DNA from 3 places in the Nonomuraea sp. NPDC047529 genome. Region 3 is predicted to be linked to each of the others. Evidence: riboswitches for the same ligand, from Rfam matches in the RefSeq annotation. Region 3 holds a riboswitch; each other region holds the start of a gene.

Region 1 (5,170 bases), on a different contig from region 3:
CCGAGCAGCGGGAGGCGGGGGCCATCCGGGTGCTCGTCGCCGACGACCAGGAGATCGCCCGCACCGGGCTCAGGATGATCCTCGACGCCCAGCCCGGCATCGAGGTTGTCGGCGAGGCCGGCGACGGCAGGCGGGCCGTCGAGCTGGCCCGCCGCCTGCGTCCCGACGTGTGCCTGTTCGACATCCGCATGCCCGGCCTCGATGGCATCGCGGCCACCCGGCAGCTGGCCGGGCCCGACGTCGCCGACCCCATGGCGGTGGTCGTGATCACCACCTTCGACCTCGACGAGTACGTCTACGCCGCCCTCCGCGCCGGAGCCAGGGGCTTCCTGCTCAAGGACGCCGGCCCCGCGCTGCTCGCCCAGGCGGTGACCGCGGCGGCCGGCGGCGAGGCGCTCATCGCCCCGAGCGTGACCGCGCGCCTGCTGGCCGCGTTCGCCGGGGCCGGGCGTATCGAGGCGCCCGCGCAGCCGGTCGAGGCGCTCACCGGCCGCGAGGAGGAGATCCTGCGCGCGGTGGCCCGCGGCCGGACCAACAGCGAGATCGCCGCCGAGCTGCACATCTCGCTCAGCACGGTCAAGAGCCACGTCGCGAGCCTGATGACCAAGCTCGGCGTGCGCAACCGCGTCGAGATCGCCATGTGGGCCTACGAGACCGACCGCGTACGCACCTGACCCCGGCGGACGACCGACTCGGCCACCGCCAGGTTGATCACCCAGCCCGCGCCGACGAGCAGCGCCCGGCCCAGCTCGCCAGGTGGCCCGAAGGCGGCCAGCCCGAACGCCAGGGTGAACGCCTGCGTGCCCGCGCCGAGCCCGATCGCGTACCCGCGCGTCATCCAGGCCCGATGCCGGGCGACGTCGCGCCGCCGGATCGCGGCCAGGCCGAGCAGGAGGCAGGCGGCCATGGCCGTCCCGAACAGCAGCCGGAAGGCGGCCAGCAGCGTGCCGTCGCCCGCCGGGAGGTCGGAGAAGAGCGTCAGCCACAGCCCTGACAGCGCCGCGACCAGCCCGGACGCCACCAGCGCCCGCCCAGCCACCCGGTGCCACCCGGGCCGCCGGGCCCGGAACCCGGCCTGGAACTGGAACGTGCCGAGGACGCAGAACGCCAGCGACGCCGGGATGTGCAGCAGCACCGGCACGGGCATGGCGAAGAACCGCGCGTTGTCGGCCGTGACGGCGGCGCCGGAGGCCAGCTCGGTCACCCGGAGGGCGCCGGCGACCAGGGGGACGACGCTGAGCGTGAGCAGCCCGGCAGGTGCGATCCATCTCATGGGGAAGAGGGTGACGGCCGCGGCCGTGCCGGGTCATCGCGCGGACGGCCCCTCCCTGTTCGCACCATCGGCGGGACGGGCCGTCGTACTTTCGGCCATCGAGCCGTCGCCTTTCGACCGTTGAGCGTCCGCGCAGGTCGCGCCCACACTGACGGCACATCCACGAGGGAGGAAACGATGAAGGCCTACGTCCTGCGCAGGTTCGGCTCGCCCGACCAGCTCGTCCTGACCGAGGTCGAGCGGCCCGTGCCGCGCGACGACGAGGTGCTGATCCGGGTGCGGGCCACGTCCGTGCAGCCCTATGACTGGCACTTCATGCGGGGAGAGCCGTACCTGGCCCGGGTCATGGGCGGCGGGGTCGGGCTGCTGCGGCCCAGCATCGCCGTCCTCGGGGCCGACGTGGCGGGGGAGGTCGAGGCGGCGGGCAAGGACGTCACGCTGTTCCGCCCCGGCGACGAGGTGTACGCGATGTCCCTGCGGGGCGGCTTCGGCGAGTACGTCTGCCTGCGGCAGGACGAGGTGGCCCCCAAGCCGCGGGGGCTGTCGTTCGAGCAGGCGGCGGCGGTGCCGATGGCGGCCAACACCGCGCTGATCGCGCTGCGCGACGAGGGACGCGTGCAGCCGGGCCAGAAGGTGCTGGTCAACGGCGCGTCCGGCGGTGTGGGCACGTTCGCCGTGCAGCTCGCCAGGTCGATGGGGGCCCACGTCACCGGCGTGTGCGGCGGGCGCAACGCGGACCTGGTCCGCTCGCTCGGCGCGGACGACGTCGTCGACCACACCAAGGAGGACTTCGCGACCTCGGGCCGGCGCTTCGACCTCCTCATCGACGTGGCGGGCGGCCGCCGGCTGTCGGACTGCCGTCGCGTGCTGACCAGGAAGGGCACGTACGTGCTGGTCGGCGGGCCGGCCGGCCGCTGGGTGCAGCCGGCCGGCCACATGTTCGCCGCACTGGCGTCGGCGTCCTTCGTCCCGCAGCGGATCGTCAGGGCGGACGTGGTCCGCTGCGGGAGCAACAGGGCGAACCTGCTGACGCTGACCGGGCTGATCGAGCAGGGGGAGGTCACCCCGGTCATCGACAGGACCTTCCCGTTCGGCGAGATCCCGGCGGCCGTCCGCTACCAGGAGGAGGGACACTCGCCGGGGAAGGTCGTCGTCACAGGGTCGCGGTGAGCATGGCGGGGGCCGGGGCCTTGCGGAGCTGGGCGTAGTCGGCCCAGCGCTTGACGCCCTTGGGGTCGGGGCGTACCGCGCCGACGAAGGCCTGCCTGCGCCACTGCGACAGGCGTTCCTCCTTCACCACGTCGCCGGTGTGGGGGGAGTGGACCATGTAGCCGGGCTTGGAGATCATGCCGACGTGGCCGAGGCCGCTGAAGAACACCAGGTCGCCTGGTTTGAGGTCCTTCCAGGCGATTTTCTTGGAGAAGGCGCCGTACTGATCCGCGGCGACTCTGGGGAGCTCGATGCCGGCGTCCTCGTAGGCCCGGAGCATGAGGCCCGAGCAGTCGTAGCCCCGCTCGCTGGCGCCGCCCCACACGTACGGGGTGCCGCGCTTGTCCATGGCGTATTCGAGGGCGACCTTCCAGGCCGGTTTCGGCACGTGCCGTTCCTGGACCTGTTTCACCTGGGGGCCGGTGAGGGTGATGGCGGGGGTGGGGTCGGCGGGAGCGACGGGAGCGGCGGGCGCGAGACCCGCTCCGCCCGCCGCCACCGCCAGGAGAATGGCGATGCTAGACAGGGGACTGTCCTTCCACGTGGCCGGCCGGGTTAGCTGACGGGCTCGGGCCTGGAAGTAGCCCTACGGCGGTGCTTGAGAGCGGTGCCGATTCGCCCCGGGGGGAAAGATGGGTCCCCGGCTCCACGCAGCGGCTGCGTGGATTAGGCTCGTCGGACTCTAACGAAACGGTCAAAAGGTCGCAATCCCCCCAAAACGGATTGTCCGGAGATTGAGATGATGTGTTCGTCAGCCGAGACGAGCCGGTAAGGTACCGCCCATGGAGTCGCGTAACATCCGCCTGGCCGTCATCCCCGGGGATGGCATCGGTGCCGAGGTCGTAGCCGAAGGGCTCAAGGCCCTGGAGGCCGTGGGCACGAAGATCGAGCCCACCCACTACGACCTGGGCGCAGCCCGCTACCACCGCACGGGCGAGACGCTGCCCGACGCGGTGCTCGAAGAGCTGCGCGGCTACGACGCGATCCTGCTCGGCGCCGTCGGCGACCCCAGCGTGCCGCCGGGCATCCTGGAGCGCGACCTGCTGCTCAAGCTCAGGTTCGAGTTCGACCACTACGTCAACCTGCGCCCGGTCAAGCTGTTCCCCGGCGTCGAGACCGCGCTGGCCGGCGCCACCGCCGAGCACATCGACATGGTCGTCGTCCGCGAGGGCACCGAGGGCCTCTACGCCGGCACCGGCGGCGTCATGCGGCGCGGCACGCCGCACGAGATCGCCACCCAGGAGTCGCTGAACACCGCCCACGGCGTCGAGCGCGTCGTGCGTTACGCCTTCCAGAAGGCGCAGTCGCGGCCCCGCAAGAAGCTCACGCTCGTCCACAAGACGAACGTGCTCACCTTCGCCGGCGACCTTTGGCAGCGCACGGTCAACCGCGTGGCCGAGGAGTTCCCCGACGTCACCACCGACTACAGCCACATCGACGCGGCCTCGATGTTCTTCGTCACCCAGCCCGAGCGCTTCGACGTGATCGTCACCGACAACCTGTTCGGCGACATCATCACCGACCTCGGCGCCGCGATCGCCGGCGGCATCGGCCTGGCGGCCAGCGGCAACATCAACCCCGAGCGCACCTCGCCGAGCATGTTCGAGCCGGTGCACGGCAGCGCGCCCGACATCGCCGGTCAGGGCAAGGCCGACCCGACCGCCACCATCCTGTCCGTGGGCATGCTCCTCGACCACCTCGGCCTGCACGCCGAGGCCGCCAAGGTCGAGCAGGCCGTGGCCGCCGACATCGCCGAGCGCGTCACCGGCCGCGCCGGCCGTTCGACCAGCGAGATCGGCGACGACATCTCCGCGCGAGTATCCGGCTAGGACCGTCTAGCCCCGTACGCGCCTGGCGGTCCCGACGAGGACTGCCAGGCGCTTTTTGGCGTTCAGAGGGTTGAACCCATCCCAACTGCCTCTTGCCATCCCAAATGGCAAGACAATAGGAAGTACGAATACTGCTCGTGGGCAGTAGCTTTCAGGATCGTAGATTCGCAGAGAGTAAGGACCGTCGTCATGACCATCGCTCAGAAGCTCAGCTTCGACGTGCAGCATTCCGACCACGCTCGCACCGCGGCCGAGCGGGAGCAGGTACTGGCGAACCCCGGGTTCGGGCAGGTCTTCACCGACCACATGATCACGATCGACTACACCGAGGGCCAGGGGTGGCACGACGCCGCGCTCCTGCCGTACGGGCCGCTCCTGCTCGACCCCGCGACCTCGGTCTTCCACTACGCGCAGGAGCTCTTCGAGGGACTGAAGGCGTACCGGCAGATCTCCGGCTCGATCGTGGCCTTCCGTCCGTACGCGAACGCCGCCCGCTTCAACCGCTCGGCCGAGCGCATGGCCATGCCGGAGCTGCCGGAGGAGGCGTTCGTGGAGTCGCTGGAGCTCCTGGTCTCGGCCGACAAGGAGTGGGTGCCGACCACCGAGGGCCACAGCCTCTACCTGCGTCCGTTCATGTTCGCCACGCAGGCCGGGCTCGGCGTCAACTACCCGTCGAAGACCTACAAGTACATGGTCATCGCCTCGCCGGCGGCCTCGTACTTCGCCGGTGGCATCAAGCCCGTCTCGGTGTGGCTGTCGACCGAGTACACGCGCGCCGCGCCCGGCGGCACCGGCTTCGCCAAGTGCGGCGGCAACTACGCCGCCGCCTTCGTCGCCCAGCGCCAGGCCGTCGAGAACG
Region 2 (5,170 bases), on a different contig from region 3:
ATGTAGCCGGGCAGGGAGGTGGCGGCGTCGAACGCCTGCGCCCTGGCGATCTGGGCGGCGCTGAAGTCGCGGGCGGGGTCGGGGGTGACGGCGGGCGCGCCGGCGGCCAGGACCCGCCACGGGGTGGTGAACGCGGCCACGGCCAGGATCACGCCGCCGACCAGGGCCAGGGCGATGCCTGCGGCGCGCCTGGAGCGGGATTCGGCGCGTTGCCGTTCTCGGGCGATCAGGTGTTCCGCCGTTCCTACCAGGTCGCCGGGGCCGGGACGGGGGTCGGCGTCGTCGGGGGCGTCCTTGGGGGTGGTGGTGCTGTCCGACGGGTCGCCGGGGCGGCCCGCGCCGTCCTTTCCGCCTTCACCACCCTTGCCACGCTTGCCGCCTTTGCCGCCCTTGCCGTCGCCTCGGCCCTTGCCGGGCTTGCCCGGGGCGTCCGCGCTCTCGGCGGAGTTCTCGGCGGAGTTCTCGGCGGGGCTCTCGGCGTCCTTCGCGTGGGGGCGCTCGTCGGGGGTGGGGGGATGGAGGTGGCGGGGGTCCTCGGTGTCGGGGTCGGCGTCCGCGTCGGGGCGTTCGCCGGGGGTGGGGCCGGAGGTGTCCGGGTCGTCCGGGTCGTCGGGGTGACCTGGGGACTCGGGGGGTTCGGTGGTGCCGGAGGGTTCCGGCGGGCCGCCGTCGCCGGGGCGCCCGTCCTCGTCGTCCCTGATGGCCACACCGCCGCCGTGGCCCGCCGCGACCGCCGTACCGGGCTCGTCGGCCCCTCTGGCGACCGCTCCCGCGGGCTCGTCCCCCTCCCGGGGCGGGTCGTTCCGCTCGCTCATCTGCCTCCCCTTCACGCGAGCTGCTCTCGTACGTACTCGCGCCACCGTGCCGCCAGTGTCTCGGCGGTCAGCCCCACGGAGGCGAGCGCCTGATCGACGCCGGCCACGCGGGCATCACGGTAGAGCCGTACCAGGGTCCCGTCACCGAACCGGTCTGCGAGGAAGCGACACGCCATCCAGGCCTCCTGGTACGCCCGCGCGAGCCGTCCGGGGTCGGCTGCCGTGGGGGCGAAAGCCGCGGCTCCGGGCAACTCGCTCGGCAGCCGGCCGGCCCGTACTTCGGCGGCGAGTTCGGCGGCGGCAGTCCTGACGGGGAGTCCGGCGTCGCGGTAGGCCACGTAGTCGGCGAACCCCTCGTAGAGCCAGACGGGCAGCCGGTCGGTGCCTGCGGCGACGTGCGTGAGCTCGTGGGTGAGGACGACGTCGCGTCCGGTGGGGGTGAGCCGCGCGAAGGAGCCGGGGACGATGATCACCCTCGGGCCGTCGGCCACCGCGGCCAGCCCGTCCAGCGGGCCCGTGCCCGCCAGCCCGGCCGCCTCGGCGTCGGAGTCCGGTACGACGACCAGCGCGCGTACCGGCCGGCCGAGCAGCGCGGACACCCGCCGACCGGCGAGGTCGGCGCGACGGGCGAGATCGGCGAGCACGCCGGGCTCGGCGTGATGCCCCACGACCACGGACCGTCCGCCGCGGACCACCTGACCGCCGCCGGCCCACAGATCGCGCGCCCCGGCGGGCAGGACGGCGCCGGGCGGCGCGTCGGCGACCACGAGAACCGCCGCCAGCAGCAGGACGGGCAGGAGCAGACGCGGACCGCGGAGGGACGGACGCACCTGCGAGGACACGGCCCGATGCTAGTCGGCCCGCGGCCCGCACGCCCCCTTCACGAGACCGGGCCCACGCCCTCTCCGCAAGGCCGGACCTGCGGTTCGCAGCAGGAAGCCGGACATGCGACAGGCCCCGGCCCGGACCGGGGAGGGTCCGGGCGGGGCCTGTTGTCACGCGCCGGGACGCACCGCGCCGACGAACGACGACTTCCGCCATCCGCCCAGTTTGTCGATGCGCACCCGTTCGCCGGTCCTCGGCGAATGGATCATCTTGCCGTGGCCGACGTACATGCCGACGTGGCCCAGCCCGTTGAAGAACATCAGGTCGCCCGGCTTGAGCTTCCGCCAGGAGACCTTGTGCCGAATGCGGGCGAACTGGCTGCTCGTCACGCGTGGGAGTCGCACCCCGGCCTTCTTCCAGGCGTACTGGACGAGTCCGGAGCAGTCGAACGCACCAGGACCCGTGGCCCCGTACCGGTACGGGTCGCCGATCTGGTGCTTGGCGACGGCGACGGCCTTGTGGGCCCTCACCTTCTGCCTGGCGGCCTTCGCCGCCTTGGCCGACCTGGCGCTCTTCGCCGACTTGGCCGACCTGGTGGTGGCCGCCTCGGCGGTGCTGGACACCGCGGTGAGCCTGACGGCCGATTCGCTCACCGTCTGCGCCCCGGCCGGCACGGCATGGAGAACCGCACCTCCGGCCGTCACGGTCATCGTGAGTGCGACGCCCTTCAGGGCGAGACGGGACAGACGGGGGTTATGCAGGGAGGTAGACAGGATTTCTCCTTGTGTCTTCCACGAACGCCTACCGGGTTAGCTGACGGATTCGGGCCTGGAAGTCGCCCTACGGCGCTGAACGCGCCGATTCACCCCTGATCCCGGGGGATGACGGGATCTTTGGGTCCCCGGCTCCGCGCCTCCTGGCTGCACGGACTCGGCAGGTCGCCACTCGATTGATGTGCCTGAATGGGGATATCGGCGGCGACCGACGGATTTTTATGTGGTCCACATCGGGGGTTCCGATGTCGATTCGCGGCTCGCATGGCTTGCCGACCGCGACGCCAGAAACTACGCCGAGGGGTCAAGAAAGTGCAAAGGGGGAGTCAGGTTGTAAAGATCGAATAAAGGCACGAGTAAGGGAGGAAACCCCTGCTGGAGCCACAGGCTCCGTTACCTAAATGTGACCCTTCTCACACTTCCTGACGCAGGCGCTTGTCAGGGCCCTTTGACACCTTTTGTCCCCTTCGTCCCACAGGCCGGAAGAGCGGGCACGCCGGTGGTCCCTGCGGCCTTCGAGACGGGCGGCCGAGGGCGAGTGTCGGGAGGAGTCCCGGTGGACCGGAGGTCAGGGGCGGATGGCTCCGACCAGCGGGCGGCGGTAGTCCGAGAGCCGGACGACCTTCACGACGTCACCCGTCTGCGGCGCGTGGACGATCTTGCCCCCGCCCGCGTAGATGCTGACGTGCCCCAGCCCCTCGCTGAAGATGAGGTCCCCGGGCTGGAGGTCCTTGATGTCCACCTTGCGTCCGGAGCCCCAGGCCCACTGCTGCCACGTCGTACGCGGCAACGAGACGCCGGCCGCGCGCCAGGCGGCCTGGGTCAGCCCTGAGCAGTCGTAGCCGCGCGGGCCCGTGCCCCCGAAGATGTACGGCTTGCCGACCTGGGCGAAGGCGAAGCGCAGAACGGCGGCCGCGTTGCCCGAGGCGGGACCGGTGTACTTGATGCCGGTGCTGTTGGGGTTGCCCGGGTTGTAGGCCCCCAGCTTGTCCAGGAGCTTCTTCTGCTCGCCGACCAGCTTCAGGACCTCGGCGCGCTCCTTCTGGACCGCGTCCCGCTCCTTGTCGGCGTCCGCCAGGGCGGTCTCGGCGTTGTCGCGCTCGACCTTGAGCCCCTTGTTCTCGCGGTCGAAGGCGGCCAGCTTCTCCAGCCGCTCACGCGAGAGCTGCCCGGCCATGGCCATCCCGGCCAGCAGGTTCTCGGGGTCGTCCGCGCCCATCAAGCCCGGCAGGGACGCGACGTCCCCGCCCATCTTGTACGAGTCCACCGCCGCCCTGATGATGTCGGCCCGCAGGTCGGCGACCGTCTGCAGCTTCTGCTTGTAGCGGTCGTTCAGCTTGGTGTAGGCGTTCTTGGCCTTCTTGTACTCCTCGGTCGCCGTGTTGTACCGGTCGACGACCTTGTCGGCCTTGTCGTTCAGCTTCTCCAGCTTGGCCTTGGCCTGCTTGAGAGTGGGCTTGGGATCAGCGAGCGCCGCACCCATCGGGACCGTCATCAGCCCGATCGCGAGACCCGCCGCCAACGTGACCCGGCCAAACCTCACAGCGTCGCCTCCCAGGGATTACACCTGGGGCGAAATAGTACAGAAGTGGCGGGTGGGGTCTCGCCAATAGTGCTAATTCGTAACTTATGCGCGGCCCAACCGGCGCAGCAGCAGACCCGACGGAACGGGTCTGGCGCCCATCCGGCGGACGGACTCGGCCACCTCACGGTCGGAGGAGACGACGGCGATGGCCCGGCCGGGCGGCTCGGCGCGGACGAGCCGGCGGATGAGGTCGTCGGCGATCTCCCCCGGCGCGCTGAACAGCACCCGCACCCCGCGCGGCGCCACCACCTGCACGGGCGCGTTGAGCTCTGCACCGTCGAAGACCACCGTCACCTCGACGCGGGTCTGCGCGACCAGGCCGCCCAGGCCGGTCATCAGCCGGTTGCGCTGGTCGGCGAGGGTGAACGTGCCGTAGCCGGTCTTGGTGACGTTGTAGCCGTCGATGATCAGATGGACCTGCGGCAGCGCCAGGAGCTGGTCGAGGAGCTGCGGGTCGTCGTCGGCCAGGGCCCGCGCCGGCACGCCGCGCACCCCGGGACGCTCGCCGGTGCTGGCCGCGACCGAGTCGGCGGGCTTACTGATCGTGGTGGGCAGCGCCAGCTCCCTGCGCAGCCCGGCCGAGGCGTCCTGGAGCGCGTCGAGCAGCACCCTGATGCGGGCGTCCTCGATGCTGCGGCCCTCGCGGGCGGCCCGGCGGGAGGCTTCGAGCTGCCTCTCCACGTCGGCCAGCCGCTCGCGCAGGCGGCGCAGCTCGGCCTCGCCCGCGTTGCCGGCCGTGGAGGCGGCGTGCCGGGCGTCGTCGGCGGCCTGCTCCATCTCCTCGGCCCTGCGGACGGCGGCCTTGGCCCGCTCGCGGGCGTCGTGGAGCTTGCGCCGCAGGTCGGAGTTCTCGGCGCGGGCCGCCTTGATCTGCTCGCGCAGCCGGTCGGCCTCCTCCTTGGCGGCGGTCTTCTGCGCGGCGAGCTGCTCGCGCAGCCGGGTCACCGCCTCCTCGCGCTCGGAGCCCTCGGCCGCCACGGCGGACTGCTCCAGGTCGGCGCGGGCGGTTTCGATCATCTCCGCCCAGCCGGGCGGCCTGGTGAGATAGGCTGCGGCCGCCACCAGCACGGGGTCGGCGGCGGGCGGCACGCTCCCCTCGGCCAGGGCGGCGACCAGCTCGGGCCATCCGGCGGCGACGGACTCGGCGACCAGTTCGCGGAACTTCTTGTCGT
Region 3 (5,170 bases):
GGGCAGCGACTGGGGCTGCTGGCCGTACTGCGGCTGCTGGCCATAACCCTGCTGGCCCGAGGCGGCCTGCTGGCCGTACTGGGCCTCCTGGCCATAGCCGGGCTGGGTGTACTGCTGGCCCGAGGACTGCGGCTGCTGGCCGTAGCCCTGCTGCTGGCCATATCCCTGCTGCTGGCCGTACTGGGGCTGCTGGCCGTAGCCCTGCTGCTGGCCGTGCTGCTGTTGCTGACCGTATTGGGGTTGCTGGCCGTAGCCCTGTTGCTGCTGCTGGCCATATGGGGGCTGGCCATAGGCGTCGTCCGCCCGGTAGCCGACCACAGTCACGTCCGGGTCGGGCTCACCGGGGCGACGGCCCTGGTGCTGCCCGTACTCGGGGTTCTCGCCGGATTCGTCCTGTGGATACGGCGGCTGTCCGGTGCTCACCGTGTCACCTCGCTTCGAGTGCGCATGTGGCACGTGTCAGGACACATGCCTGTGCTGCCCAACGTATCGACATAGGTATCAACAATCACCTTTCCAAGTGGTCAAGGTCCGCGTCACCCGATGTCAGATGCAGCAGCATGCGGGTGTTGCCAAGGGTGTTCGGTTTGACGTGTTCCAGATCAAGGAACTCCGCCACACCCTCGTCGTACGAGGCCAGCAACTCGGCGTAGACCTCGGGTGAGACCGGCGTGCCCTGGATGGGGCGGAAACCGTGCCTCGCGAAGAAGTCGACCTCAAAAGTCAGACAGAATACACGTCGCAGCCCCAGATCCTTCGCCTGCCGGACGAGTGCCGAGACGATCCGATGCCCGGCCCCCATTCCCCGGCACGCCGGATCGACCGCCACCGTACGGACCTCGGCGAGATCCTCCCAGAGCACGTGAAGCGCGCCGCAGCCGACGACCTCCCCGCTCAGCTCGGCCACCCAGAACTCCTGGACGTCCTCGTACAGCGTGACCGTGGCCTTCTCCAGGAGCCGCGGACCCGCGCCCGCGTAGGTGTCCACGAGACGCCTGATCGCGCGCACGTCGGGCGTGCGGGCACGCCTGACCACGACCGCGGTCTCGGGGACTGCCACTTCGGCCACCTGCTCCATGGCTCTCCAGGGTACAGATCTCATTACGGCTCAGCCCTAAATCCCACGTCTCGGGCATCTCATCACATGCTGTGTCCAGATGAACACGCCCCGACCTGGAGCTTTCCTCCAGTCGTCACCCCCCAGAATGCTGGACAAAAGGTGCAGAAGCCCGCTTCCGTACGGCTACCCACGAGATCACCTTGTGACCCTTCAGTTGTGAAACCTCTACAGACTCGGTAGTTCCGGTTGAGCGCGAACCCGGAGTGCATTAGTGTCCAGCGACGATGTTCTCCGCGTAATGCGCGCGGAAAGACACGCCCAATTCCCGCAAGGGAAGCCGGGGAACCACCGGTGGCGAGCACCTCGCGCCACCACTCGGGGTGAATCCGATCATCTCGGTAGGGCTGCTCCGGCCCGAACCCGTCAGCTAACCCGGCCGGCGTCGATGAGAGGAGCTTGGTTGGTGAAGCGGACGCTCGATCGCGAGGGGAAGCCGGGGGGCAGGCACGCCCGTCCCCGGGAGCAGGCCAGGCGCTCACGTCGCCTCGGCGTCATCGGCGCCGCCGTCGCCGCGATGCTGTTCGCCGTACCCGTCGGTTCCGCCGCCGCCGACCCGAAGCCGTCGCTCTCCGAGCTGGCCGACCAGGTCGAGAAGATGCACGAAGAGATCGAGACGCTGACCGAGGAGTACAACGGGCAGCGCGAACGGCTGAAGTCCGCGCAGAAGGCCAACGACGCCGCCCAGAAGACCCTGGCCACCAGCGAGTCCGACCTGGCCGCCAAGCGCGCCAGGGCCACGCTGCTCGCCCAGAACGCCTACATCACCGGCGGCCTGGACAAGGCCCTGGTCTTCGCCCAGTCCGACGACCCTGAGACCTTCCTCGACCGGGCCGCGACCACGTACGCGCTCGAACAGCAGCAGGGCGAGGAGGTCAACCAGCTCGCCAAGGCCATGGAGGCCGCCGAGCGCGCCAGGTCGGGCGCCAAGACCCGCATCGCCGAGGTCCAGAAGATCGTCAGTGATCTTGAGGGCAAGCGCTCGAAGATCACCAAGCTGGTCGCCAAGGTCGAGAGCAACCTCTACCGGCGGGCCGTCGGCGAGGCCGGCCGGCCCGGCACCCGCGCCGTACGCGTCAACCTGCCGGTCATCGGCAACGGCAAGGCCGCCCAGGCCGCCAAGTGGGCCCTCACCCAGCAGCTCAAGCCGTACGTGTGGGGCGCCGAAGGGCCGCGCTCCTACGACTGCTCCGGCCTGGTGATGGCCGCCTACCAGCGCGTGGGCATCTCGCTCCCCCACTACACCGGCGACCAGTGGACGGCCGGCACGCACATCAGCCGCGACCAGCTCCGCGCCGGCGACCTGGTCTTCTTCTACAGCGACCTGCACCACGTCGGCATCTACATCGGCGGCGGCATGATGGTCCACGCACCGCAGACCGGCGATGTCGTCCGGATCTCCGCGCTCGGCAATCGGCCGTTCGCCGGCGCCGTGCGCATCGCGGACTGACCGGCGATTCACTTCGGAGTTCCGCGCCGTCAGATGAGCTGGCGGCGCGCCGCCCACGCCACGGCCTCGATCGCCGTGGCCACGCCGATGCGGTCGCAGATGCCTCTGAGCCGCCGGCGTACGGTCCGTCCGCTGATATCCAGCCGTCTCCCGACCCGGTCGACGGTCACCCCTCTGGCCAGTTCAGCCAGTAACGCCAAATCCGCGTGGCTCAGCTCAACGCCTTCAGTGAGCACATCCACCGGGAGCCCTCCCCCCAACAGCAGAACTTGGACCTTTCAGTAGGAGCAAAGCCGCTCGTCTCGGTGAAGGTAAACGCATCGCGGAAAGGTCGTCAAGCACGACAATCGCCGCCCTTGACCAGTGCTATTGACATGATCACTTATATGTGACGTACTCCGCATATGTCGGCACGCCACGGTCCGCTATGAACGGTCCAAACGATCAATTCGGCGGCCCGGTCCAGCCACCGATGAGCGCCACCGACCTCCTGGGTTTTGATCCCTCGGATCCGCAATTTGTGCGCGATCCGTACGTCCGATATCGAGAGCTCCGCGCGGTCGGGGCGATCTTCAGAACGCGCGGCGGGCTGCTCGTCACGACCACGTACGAGCTGTGCGCGGCCGTCCTGCGTGACCCGATGTTCGGTCACGGAACGTCCGCGCCCGTGGCGGAAGAGGCAGGTCAGCCCGGCAGGTCGTTCCTGCTCATGGACCCGCCCGATCACACCCGGTTGCGGAACCTTGTCAGCCGCGCGTTCACCCCGCGCATGGTCGAACGGCTCAGGCCGCGGGTCGCGGCGATCACCGCCGACCTGATCGGACGGCTGCCGGAGGAGGCGGAGCTGATTTCCGGCTTCGCCCACCCGCTGCCGGTGATGGTGATCAGCGAGATGCTCGGGGTGCCGCCGGAGGACCACGAGCGCTTCCGCGGATGGAGCGAGGCTCTTGCCCGCGGACTTGACCCGATGCTGACAGACGCTCTCATGTCGGAAACGGAGCGTTCCAGGAACGAGTTCCGCGACTACTTCCGCCGCCTGATCGCCCTGCGCCGCGAGCGTCCCGGTGAGGACCTCCTGAGCGCCCTCGCGCACGTCGAGGAGTTGACCGAGGCCGAGTTGCTGTCGACCTGCGTGCTGCTGCTCGTGGCCGGCCACGAGACCACCGTCAACCTCATCGCGAACGGCGTGCTGAACCTGCTGCGGCACGGCCTGCTGCACCGCGCCGCCGAGCGGCCGAGGGAGGTGGTCGAGGAGGTGTTGCGCTTCGATCCGCCGGTCCAGCTCACCTCCAGGATCGCGCTGGAGGACAGGGAACTGGGCGGCACGCCGGTGCCCGCCGGCTCGGCCGTGCTCGTGCCGATCGGCGCGGCCAATCGCGATCCGGCCGCGTTCGCCGATCCCGACCGGTTCGACCCGGGCCGCGAGCCCGGCCGGCATCTCGCCTTCGGGCTCGGCCTGCACTTCTGCCTGGGGGCGACGCTGGCCAGGATGGAGGGCGAGATCGCGCTGTCCGCGCTGGCCGTGGCCGCGCCGAAGATGGAGGCCGCCGATCCGGAGCCGCCGTACAAGGAGAACGTGGTGCTGCGCGGGCTGGCCCGGCTGCCGGTGCGGCTCAGGCGGTAGCGTCGTAGCGTTCCCTGGCGGCCTCGACGTCCTCGATGTGCTCCTCGGCCCAGGTCTTGATGGCGATCACCAGCGGCATCAGGCTTTCGCCGAGCGGGGTGAGCGCGTAGTCGACCCGTACCGGCACCTGCGGCGTCACCCGGCGCGCCACCAGGCCGTCGCGCTCCAGGCCGCGCAGGGTCTGGGTGAGCATCTTCTGGCTGACCCCCGCGATGTGCCGGGACAGGTCGCTGTAGCGGCGCTCGCCGCGGGCCAGCGCGCTGAGCACCAGCGTGACCCATTTGTCGCTGAGCCGGTCGAGCAGCTTGCGGGAAGGGCATTCGGCGAAGTAGGCGTCGAAGGCCAGCCTGGCCTGGTCACGCCGCTGCGCCGCCGTCGTGGTCGCCACCGTCTCACTCCTTGCCGTATGTTACGCACTTCCAGGTGCCTACTTACTGAAAGAGAGTAGCTCTTCTTAGGGTCGTGGGCATGACGAACATGCGTGCACTCATCGGCGGCTCCGGCGTTCCCCTGCTGGTGTCCGCGCCGTTGCCGGAGGCGGGGCCCGGCCAGGTACGGGTCAAGGTGGCGGCGGCCGGGGTCAACCCCTTCGACCTGGCCGTGGCGGCCGGGGCGCTGGCCTCGTACGGGCTGGCCAGGAAGCTGGACTCGTACGGGATCGGCTTCGACGCGGCGGGGACCGTGGACCAGGTGGGCCCGGGCACCTCCTTCACCGTGGGCGAGGACGTCGTGGGGCTCTCCGCGCGGCTGGAGCTGCCGTACAAGGCGCAGGCCGAGTACGTCGTGCTGGACGCCCCGGCCGTGGCCCGCGCCCCGCGGAACGTGAGCCCTGCACACGCCTCCACGCTGCCGCTCAACGGCCTCACCGCCTGGCAGGCGCTCGACCGGACCGGCGTCGGCCCAGGGGGCACCCTGCTGGTCACGGGGGCGGCGGGGGCCGTCGGCGGCTACCTGGTCGAGCTGGCCGCCGTCCGCGGCG

The links. A riboswitch is a leader RNA that binds a small molecule or an ion and turns the genes downstream of it on or off. The one in region 3 is predicted to bind cyclic di-AMP.
Region 1: another riboswitch for cyclic di-AMP. It lies ahead of ABZ815_RS14160 (C40 family peptidase); the one in region 3 lies ahead of ABZ815_RS26200 (NlpC/P60 family protein).
Region 2: another riboswitch for cyclic di-AMP. It lies ahead of ABZ815_RS21895 (C40 family peptidase); the one in region 3 lies ahead of ABZ815_RS26200 (NlpC/P60 family protein).

The regions. Positions count from the first base shown of each region.
Region 1 covers NZ_JBEYTJ010000007.1:221,278-226,447, forward strand. Annotated here, with positions in the region: gene ABZ815_RS14145 (response regulator transcription factor) at 1-674, shown strand, start outside; gene ABZ815_RS14150 (DUF2306 domain-containing protein) at 647-1,273, opposite strand; gene ABZ815_RS14155 (NAD(P)-dependent alcohol dehydrogenase) at 1,451-2,443, shown strand; gene ABZ815_RS14160 (C40 family peptidase) at 2,427-2,981, opposite strand; cyclic di-AMP (ydaO/yuaA leader) riboswitch at 3,012-3,165, opposite strand; gene ABZ815_RS14165 (3-isopropylmalate dehydrogenase) at 3,265-4,311, shown strand; gene ABZ815_RS14170 (branched-chain amino acid aminotransferase) at 4,501-5,170, shown strand, end outside.
Region 2 covers NZ_JBEYTJ010000013.1:26,632-31,801, forward strand. Annotated here, with positions in the region: gene ABZ815_RS21885 (M48 family metalloprotease) at 1-815, opposite strand, end outside; gene ABZ815_RS21890 (hypothetical protein) at 827-1,657, opposite strand; gene ABZ815_RS21895 (C40 family peptidase) at 1,811-2,293, opposite strand; cyclic di-AMP (ydaO/yuaA leader) riboswitch at 2,424-2,586, opposite strand; gene ABZ815_RS21900 (NlpC/P60 family protein) at 2,982-3,908, opposite strand; gene ABZ815_RS21905 (NYN domain-containing protein) at 4,041-5,170, opposite strand, start outside.
Region 3 covers NZ_JBEYTJ010000017.1:130,040-135,209, reverse strand. Annotated here, with positions in the region: partial or broken gene ABZ815_RS26210 (hypothetical protein) at 1-498, shown strand, start outside; gene ABZ815_RS26205 (amino-acid N-acetyltransferase) at 509-1,078, opposite strand; cyclic di-AMP (ydaO/yuaA leader) riboswitch at 1,366-1,517, shown strand; gene ABZ815_RS26200 (NlpC/P60 family protein) at 1,524-2,567, shown strand; gene ABZ815_RS26195 (LuxR C-terminal-related transcriptional regulator) at 2,597-2,809, opposite strand; gene ABZ815_RS26190 (cytochrome P450) at 3,088-4,191, shown strand; gene ABZ815_RS26185 (helix-turn-helix domain-containing protein) at 4,181-4,579, opposite strand; gene ABZ815_RS26180 (NADP-dependent oxidoreductase) at 4,660-5,170, shown strand, end outside.